2 regions of the Chryseobacterium nakagawai genome follow, and region 2 is predicted to be linked to the other one. Evidence: riboswitches for the same ligand, from Rfam matches in the RefSeq annotation. Region 2 holds a riboswitch; the other holds the start of a gene.
The links. A riboswitch is a leader RNA that binds a small molecule or an ion and turns the genes downstream of it on or off. The one in region 2 is predicted to bind cobalamin.

Region 1 (4,245 bases), 850 kb from region 2:
GGAAATGTCTCTCTCAAAAACAAAGTATTACTGTACTTTGAAGCAGACTTTGAAAGTGTTGAGATGCATTTTTCACTAAAGGGCAAAAGTGCAGCTCTTTCAGATAATTTTGGTTATAAAGTATGTTTTGAGAGTTATCAGCACAACATTATTTATGCCCATCAGATGTCTGGCCAGATGGAATTTGACGGTCATGAAATGCAGATCCTGGAAATCAATTTAGCCCCTGCCTTCTTTAAAAAATTTCTTCCAGAAGATTCTGAACTCTTCAATACATTCAGGAATGCCATTGAAAAACAGCATTCGTGTCTTATCAACCCGGATCATAACCGGATCAGTCTGGAAATGTATCAACTTCTGAATGACATCATCCATTGTGACCGAAAAGGTGTTTTTAAAAGAATCTATCTTGAAGCAAAAGTGGCAGAACTTCTCCTTTTACAGTTGGAACAGCTTTTTAACAGCAAATCTTCATCCCTTCTTAAAAAAGATGAAGAGAAAATATATGCGGTGAGAGATTTTATCATTAACAATCTTGACCAAAACTGTTCATTAATAGACCTTGCTCATCAAGTAGGGACCAATGAATTTACATTAAAAAAAGGCTTTAAGGAACTGTTTGGAACTACCGTTTTTAATTTCTGGAATGATACAAAGATGGAACAGGCAAAAAAAATGCTTCTTGAAGGAGATTTGAATATTAATGAAATTTCTGAAATTATCGGGTACAAAAATCCGAGACATTTTTCAGCAGCATTTAAGAGAAAGTATAATTTAATTCCTAGTAAACTTAGGAACGCCAATGGTATAACTCACTAAATTCATCAATAATCTCAACTTAATTCACCCGTTAAAATTCATAAAATCATCCCTTAGTGCTCACCCTTCGCTATAAGACTTAACTCCACTATTTTCAAATATAAAAAGTAGCCATAAAAACACATCTTTTATTTTATTTCATGTAACATTCAGCCTTATTTGTTAATGATTTGGTAATAAGAAAACACTACAAAAAGACTGATTTTTATCATATCACCAAAAAACAAAGATTCACAAAACAAACATTATCAATTAATTATCCAAAATTAATTATTGTTTACATAAAATATTTTGTCGTTCTCATAAAATGGCTATATTTACCACCAAGGAGTTCTTAACACCTTCTTTATCAACCGAAATTGGTTACACTTAGCGGTGTATTAAAAGGGAATCGTGTGTAAATCACGAACTGTCGCGCAACTGTAAGTAACAACTAAAGGTTTTTATCAAATCAATATCCACTGTATACTCCGGTATATGGGAAGGATGATAAAAACTGTTACAAGTCAGGAGACCTGCCTATTTCGTAGTGACGATGCTTTCGCGATCTGAAGCTTATAGTCAGGTATGATACGGTATGGATAATTGTGTGATAATATTGTTTATCTACTGATCTCATTTTTGAGGTAGATACTGGCAGAATAGCGTGTGCTTATTCTGTAGGTCTATAACTCATCCGTGTCCCCTTTCCATAATTTTTCTTTCTCACAAAACATCGTGAAGTTTATCAAGAACTTTTTATTGGGTTTAATCTATGTAAAAAGTTAAAAATGTACCAAGCCAATCACGATTATGCATCCATGGGCAAGAGATCTATCACAAAGTTCTCATGCTGCAGAGTTTCACAACAACCTCAAGCTTCATGCTCATCAACAACGCATCTGATTTCTTCAGATCATTTTCTTTTTACCGCACAGCAGCAGCATAGCAACTCTTCTTTCTTATCGCACAAATTTCAACTAAACAATACATATTAAAATGACTAAAAATGAAAACTGGAAGTCCCCCGGTGCTCAGTTCCGGGAGGCCATGCACAAAGAAAGTCCTCTTCAGATTGTAGGAGCCATCAATGCCAATCATGCATTATTGGCTCAACAAGCAGGCTTTAATGCCATTTATCTTTCGGGAGGCGGTGTTGCTGCCGGATCTTTAGGAGTTCCGGATCTTGGAATTACCACGCTGGAAGATGTATTAATAGACATTCAGCGTATTACCAATGTTTGTGATTTGCCTTTATTGGTAGATGTAGATACAGGTTTTGGCCCATCAGCGTTTAATGTCGCCAGAACGGTAAAGTCATTAATCAAAGCAGGAGCTGCTGCTCTGCATATTGAAGATCAGGTAGGAGCAAAACGTTGTGGTCATCGTCCAGGAAAAGAAATTGTAAGCCAAGAAGAAATGGTAGACCGATTGAAGGCTGCTGCTGACGCGCGTACCGACGAAAACTTCGTAATCGGAGCCAGAACAGATGCCTTTGCCAATGAAGGATTGGAAAAAACCTTAGAAAGAGCAGCGGCTTATAAAGAAGCCGGGGCTGATTTCATTTTCGCAGAAGCCGTTCCCGATTTAAGCTTCTATCAAAAATTTGTAGATGCTACAGGAATCCCTGTATTGGCTAATATAACCGAATTTGGAATGATCAATCTATACACGGTTGATGAATTGAAAAACGCAGGAGTAGGATTGATCCTCTACCCTCTTTCAGCCTTCCGTGCTGCCAATAAAGCCGCGTTGAATGTATATGAGCACATTCGTAAAGATGGAACTCAGGCCCATGTATTAGACACAATGCAAACCAGAGAAGAACTCTACCAAAGCATTGGATACCATGACTATGAACAAAAATTAGATAACCTTTTTAAACAAAATATTAGTAATGTCAACGAATAGCGAACCAACATTCAAGCCTAAGAAAAGCGTAGCCCTTTCAGGAGTAGCAGCAGGTAACACCGCGCTTTGCAGCGTAGGAAAAAGTGGAAATGATCTTCATTACAGAGGATATGATATTCTGGATCTGGCAGAGAAAGCAGAATTTGAAGAAGTAGCTTATCTTTTGATCTATGGTCAGCTGCCTACAGGAGCTCAGTTGAAAAATTATAAAGCCAAATTAAAATCCCTTCGAGGGCTTCCGCATTCTGTAAGAAATATTTTAAAGAGTATTCCTGCAGCGGCTCATCCCATGGATGTCATGCGTTCTATGGTATCCGCTATTGGAAGTATTCAGCCTGAAAAAGATGATCACAATGTGGCAGGAGCAAGAGATATTGCTGATAAATTATTAGCTTCATTCAGTTCCGGACTTTTGTACTGGTATCACTACACCCACAATGGTAAGGAAATCAATGTAGAAACAGATGATGATACGATTGGCGGGCATTTCCTTCACCTTTTACATGGTAAAAAAGCTCCTGATTCCTGGGTAAAAGCCATGGAAATATCGCTTAACCTTTATGCGGAACATGAATTTAATGCTTCTACATTCACCGCTCGTGTTATTGCCGGAACGGCATCAGATTTTTATTCATGTATCACAGGAGCTATCGGTGCTTTAAGAGGACCAAAACATGGAGGAGCCAATGAAGTGGCCTTCGAAATCCAAAGCCGTTACAACTCACCGGACGAAGCTGAAGCTGATATTCGCCAGCGTATTGCTAACAAAGAGGTAATTATCGGATTTGGACACCCTGTTTATACAATTTCAGACCCTAGAAACGTAGTCATTAAAAAAGTAGCCAAAGAACTTTCAGAAGAGGCTGGAGATATGCTGTTGTATAATATCGCTGAAAGGTTAGAAACCGTGATGTGGGAAGAAAAGAAAATGTTCCCGAACCTGGATTGGTTCTCTGCGGTATCTTACCATTTAATGGGAGTACCAACCCTTATGTTTACTCCACTGTTCGTTATTTCCAGAGTGACAGGATGGAGCGCTCACATTATTGAACAGAGACAGGATGGAAAAATCATTCGTCCAAGTGCCAATTATACAGGCCCGGAAAATAAAGAATACGTTTCTCTACAAGACAGAAAATAAACAAATTACCTAATAATAAAACTATAAAACAAAGATGTCATCACACATTTCAAATGAAAGACCACAACCGGATCAAGTATTAGTAGATATTGCAGATTATGTATTAGACTACGAAATTAAAAACGATTTAGCCTGGAAGACCGCTCATTATTGTCTTCTGGACACCATCGGATGTGGTCTGGAAGCTCTAACTTATCCAGCTTGTACAAAACTTTTAGGCCCTATCGTGAAAGGAACAATTGTTCCTAATGGTGCGAAGGTTCCGGGAACACAATTTCAATTAGATCCTGTGCAGGCTGCTTTCAATATCGGAGCTATTATCCGTTGGCTAGATTTTAATGATACATGGCTGGCTGCTGAATGGGGACATCCGTCAGATAACCTGGGTGGAATTT
Region 2 (4,245 bases):
TCGGGAGATCGTAAGGTCATCAGCTACATTTTGTTGAGAAAGCTTTCTCTTAGCTCTCAGAGAGCGTATATTGTTTGAAAAAATTGACATTGATAGAAATATGTCCACAAAAATACGAATTTTGCCTCCTCTTATCAATAATACAAGCAGCTTTTACCATAAAATTTGAAGATTTTTATTATTTGTTAAACAAAGACTCCAAAATTGGTAGATAAAACATCTGATTTTTACTGTATCATGGTAGCTTTTTTCCCTCAAAAACCCATTCTAACAAATTTTAAATATTAACCATAAAAAAGTTCTTTTAAACTGAAAATATTAACTCCAATATTTAAAATTTGAGATATGTTTTTTAAAATTTAGTAAATCAATAAGATACAAATAAAAACGATATTTCTAATATTATCCATTTATATTAACGAAATATTAAATAATAAAATTGTTTAATTATTTTATTCAAAATAATATGAGTTTATTGTTATTTATCATATATTTGTGATGTATTAATCATATAAAATTTTAATCATGAAAAATTTCAAAAAACTAGACAGAAACGAACTAAAATCTATTTCAGGAGAAGGATTACTTGATCCAATTGGAGGATTAATCGGTGGTCTAGGTGGCGTTGTTGGTGGCGTTATCGGAGGAGTAGGTACTATCGTTGGCGGTGTTGTTGGCGGTGTAGGTTCTACAGTAGGTGGAGTTATCGGCGGTGTTGGTACCGTTGTAGGAAACGCTTTATGCCAAACACAGTGTGTTGTTAATGGTGTAATCCACATCAAATTATTAGAGTGTGGTTCTACTTGCTAATCAGCAGCCCATTAAAAGTTAAAAAAGTACAACCGCTCTGAAAAGAGCGGTTTTTTATTTCCCAAGTAGGAATATGTCATTGCATCAAACCCTTTAGGTAGAACTATAAATCTGGAGATTCTACACAAAATGAATCTCAATAACCAAGAGGTTTTTCAATTCATACAGATAAACAAACCATACTTTTCTACTTTACAGAGTCAGTCCATGGTTGTTCTTTACTTCAGCCATTACAAATGTGCTATGGGTACTCCCTATAGAATCTACAGAGCCTAGCTTATTGAATACAAAATCCTGATAGTGTTTCATATCCCGAACCTGAACCTTTAATAAAAAATCAAAATCTCCGGAAATATTGTAACATTCTGCAACTTCCTGAATTTCCAGAATTTCTTTTACAAAATCATAACCCACGGACCGATCATGAATTTTTAATTTGATCTGACAAAACACCGTAAATCCACGATTAAGCTTTTCTGCATCCAGAACTGCAGCATATCTTTTCACGAAACCTTCCTGCTCAAGCCTTTTTACCCGCTCAAAAACAGGAGACGGAGATAGATTAACTTCCTTTGCCAGCTCTTTAACTGTCAGTTTTGCATTGTTCTGAAGCAGTTTCAAGAGTTTTAAATCCTTATCATCGAGTTGTTCCACAGAATATTATTCTTTTAGAGTTTAAAATCATTCAAATTTACAGAATTATATTCTTTATAATACCATTTAAAAAGTTTAATTAACCTAATAATTTACTTTTAATTGCTATTATATTCTGTTTTAATAATTTTACACAAAATTAAAATCTTTTATCAGACTTGATATTGATAAAAGATCAGTTCTTTACAATCTTCATCAAACAGGAAAGGTTTTACTTAAGGTAAATTAATAGGGAATCGTGTGAAAATCACGAGCTGTCGCGCAACTGTAAGTAACACACCAAAGGTTTCTGTACTTGGATATCCACTGCCAAAAGCGGGAAGGATGACAGAAACCGTTACAAGTCAGGAGACCTGCCTTTACTGAATTGACAATGCTTTCGCGATCTGAAGCTTTTGAGTCATACAGATGATATATTGCAGTACATTTTATCTCCGGATGAAGTAGTACCATGCACTTGTATCATTGATTTCAAATTTTTCTATCCCAGCCAAGCATTCCGAAGCATGAAAAGAGCATTTAAAATAAGTTTAATTTAAAATTTGTAAAAATGCAAACTCACATTTTGGGCTATCCGCGTATTGGTAGCAAAAGAGAACTTAAAAAAGCCTGCGAACAATATTGGTCAGGTAAAATTGTTTTGGAAGAACTTCTTACCGTAGGAAGAGCCATCTGCAGTCAAAACTGGAACCTTCAGAAAGAAGCCGGAATTGATCTTATTCCATGTAATGATTTCTCTTATTACGATCAGGTTCTGGATATGAGTCTGGTAGTAGGTGCTATTCCAACGCGCTATCATGAAGTAGCCCTTAAAAAAAATAATTCTGAATTGGATCTTTATTTTGCCATGGCAAGAGGATACCAGAAAGATGAATTAGATATCACAGCCATGGAAATGACCAAATGGTTTGATACCAATTATCACTACATCGTTCCTGAATTTTATAAAAACCAGCAATTCAAACTTACTTCAGATAAGATTTTCAATGAATTTGCAGGCGCCAAACAGGCGGGAATCAATGCAAAACCTGTGATTATCGGTCTCGTTTCTTATCTGCTTTTAGGAAAAGAGAAGGAAGAAGGATTTGATAAACTGGATCTTGCCCACAATCTTCTTCCGGTCTATGTTGAGATTATCTCAAAACTACAAAGTCAAGGTGCTCAATGGATTCAGTTTGATGAACCCTTTTTAGCATTAGATATCAATGAAAAAGCAAAAGAAGTCTATACTTTTGTATATGCTGAACTTAAAAGACAGTTTCCAAAGCTTACATTCATTGTAACCACTTATTTTGAAGGATTAAAGAATAATTTAGCTCTTGCTACATCATTACCTGTAAATGTTCTGCATCTTGATCTGGTAAGAAATCCTGAACAACTTGAAGATGTTCTTCATTCTATTCCTGAACATCTGAGCTTATCTCTTGGAATCGTAGACGGCAGAAATATCTGGAAAAATGATTACAAAAAATCTTTATCCTTTATCAAAAAAGCAACTGAAACACTTGGATCTGAAAGAATTTTAATCGCTCCGTCATGCTCCCTGCTTCATTCACCATGTGATTTAGACTTTGAAACCAGTCTTAATGCTGAAATCAAAAACTGGCTCGCTTTCGCGAAACAAAAAGTAAAAGAAGTGGTTACCCTGAAAGAATTAGCTTCAGAAACTTCTGATGAGAATATTCTTCAGGATTTTGAAGAAAATAAAAAAGCGGTTTCAGATAGAAAAACATCTTCATTGATTCATAATGAAAATGTAAAACTTAGAGCGAATGCTGTGACTGGGAAAGATTCACAAAGAAAAAATTCATTCCATATCCGCAAAGAAGAGCAACAAAAGGCATTGCAGCTTCCTTTATTCCCCACTACAACCATCGGATCATTTCCACAGACAGCAGAAGTGAGAACCTGGAGAGCGAAATTTAAAAAAGGAGAACTAACGGCAGAACAATACGATGCTTTATTAAAAGAAGAAACCCAAAGAACCATTCGTTGGCAGGAAAGTATCGGAATAGACGTTCTTGTACATGGAGAATATGAGCGTAATGATATGGTGGAATATTTCGGAGAGCAACTGAATGGATTTACCTTTACTAAAAACGGCTGGGTACAAAGCTATGGAAGCCGTTGCGTAAAACCTCCGATCATCTTCGGAGATGTTTCCAGACCTGAACCTATGACCGTATACTGGTCTCAATATGCTCAGTCACAAACCAATCAATGGGTAAAAGGAATGTTAACAGGTCCTGTAACCATATTACAATGGTCATTTGTACGAGATGATCAGCCCCGTTCTGAAACTTGTAAACAGATTGCTCTTGCCATTCGTGATGAAGTTCAGGATCTTGAAAAGGCAGGGATCAGAATTATTCAGATTGATGAACCCGCTATCCGCGAAGGTCTTCCGTTACGAAAAACAGACTGGCAAAATTACCTTAAATGGGCAGTAGAAGCATTTAAAATATCAGCAAGTGGAGTAGAAGATGCTACCCAGATTCATACTCACATGTGCTATTCGGAATTTAATGATATCATTAAGAATATTGCAGATATGGATGCCGACGTGATTACAATAGAGTGTTCAAGATCACAAATGGAGCTTCTACATGCTTTTGCAGATTTCAAATATCCTAATGAGATCGGTCCCGGAGTTTATGACATTCATTCTCCGAGAGTTCCTTCGAAAGAAGAAATGATTGAACTGCTGAAAAAAGCTCAGGATGTAATTCCTGCCAGTCAGCTTTGGGTCAATCCGGATTGTGGATTAAAAACCAGACATTG

Region 1: it holds a riboswitch for cobalamin, as region 2 does, so the genes downstream of both, prpB (methylisocitrate lyase) here and metE (5-methyltetrahydropteroyltriglutamate--homocysteine S-methyltransferase) in region 2, are expected to answer to the same signal.

What each region holds. Positions count from the first base shown of each region.
Region 1 covers NZ_LR134386.1:3,960,563-3,964,807, forward strand. Annotated here, with positions in the region: gene EL260_RS17880 (helix-turn-helix transcriptional regulator) at 1-819, shown strand, start outside; cobalamin riboswitch at 1,163-1,356, shown strand; gene prpB (methylisocitrate lyase) at 1,798-2,709, shown strand; gene prpC (bifunctional 2-methylcitrate synthase/citrate synthase) at 2,696-3,850, shown strand; gene EL260_RS17895 (bifunctional 2-methylcitrate dehydratase/aconitate hydratase) at 3,885-4,245, shown strand, end outside.
Region 2 covers NZ_LR134386.1:3,114,206-3,118,450, forward strand. Annotated here, with positions in the region: gene EL260_RS14045 (XRE family transcriptional regulator) at 1-90, opposite strand, end outside; gene EL260_RS25590 (bacteriocin-like protein) at 526-810, shown strand; gene EL260_RS14055 (Lrp/AsnC family transcriptional regulator) at 1,003-1,464, opposite strand; cobalamin riboswitch at 1,654-1,839, shown strand; gene metE (5-methyltetrahydropteroyltriglutamate--homocysteine S-methyltransferase) at 2,015-4,245, shown strand, end outside.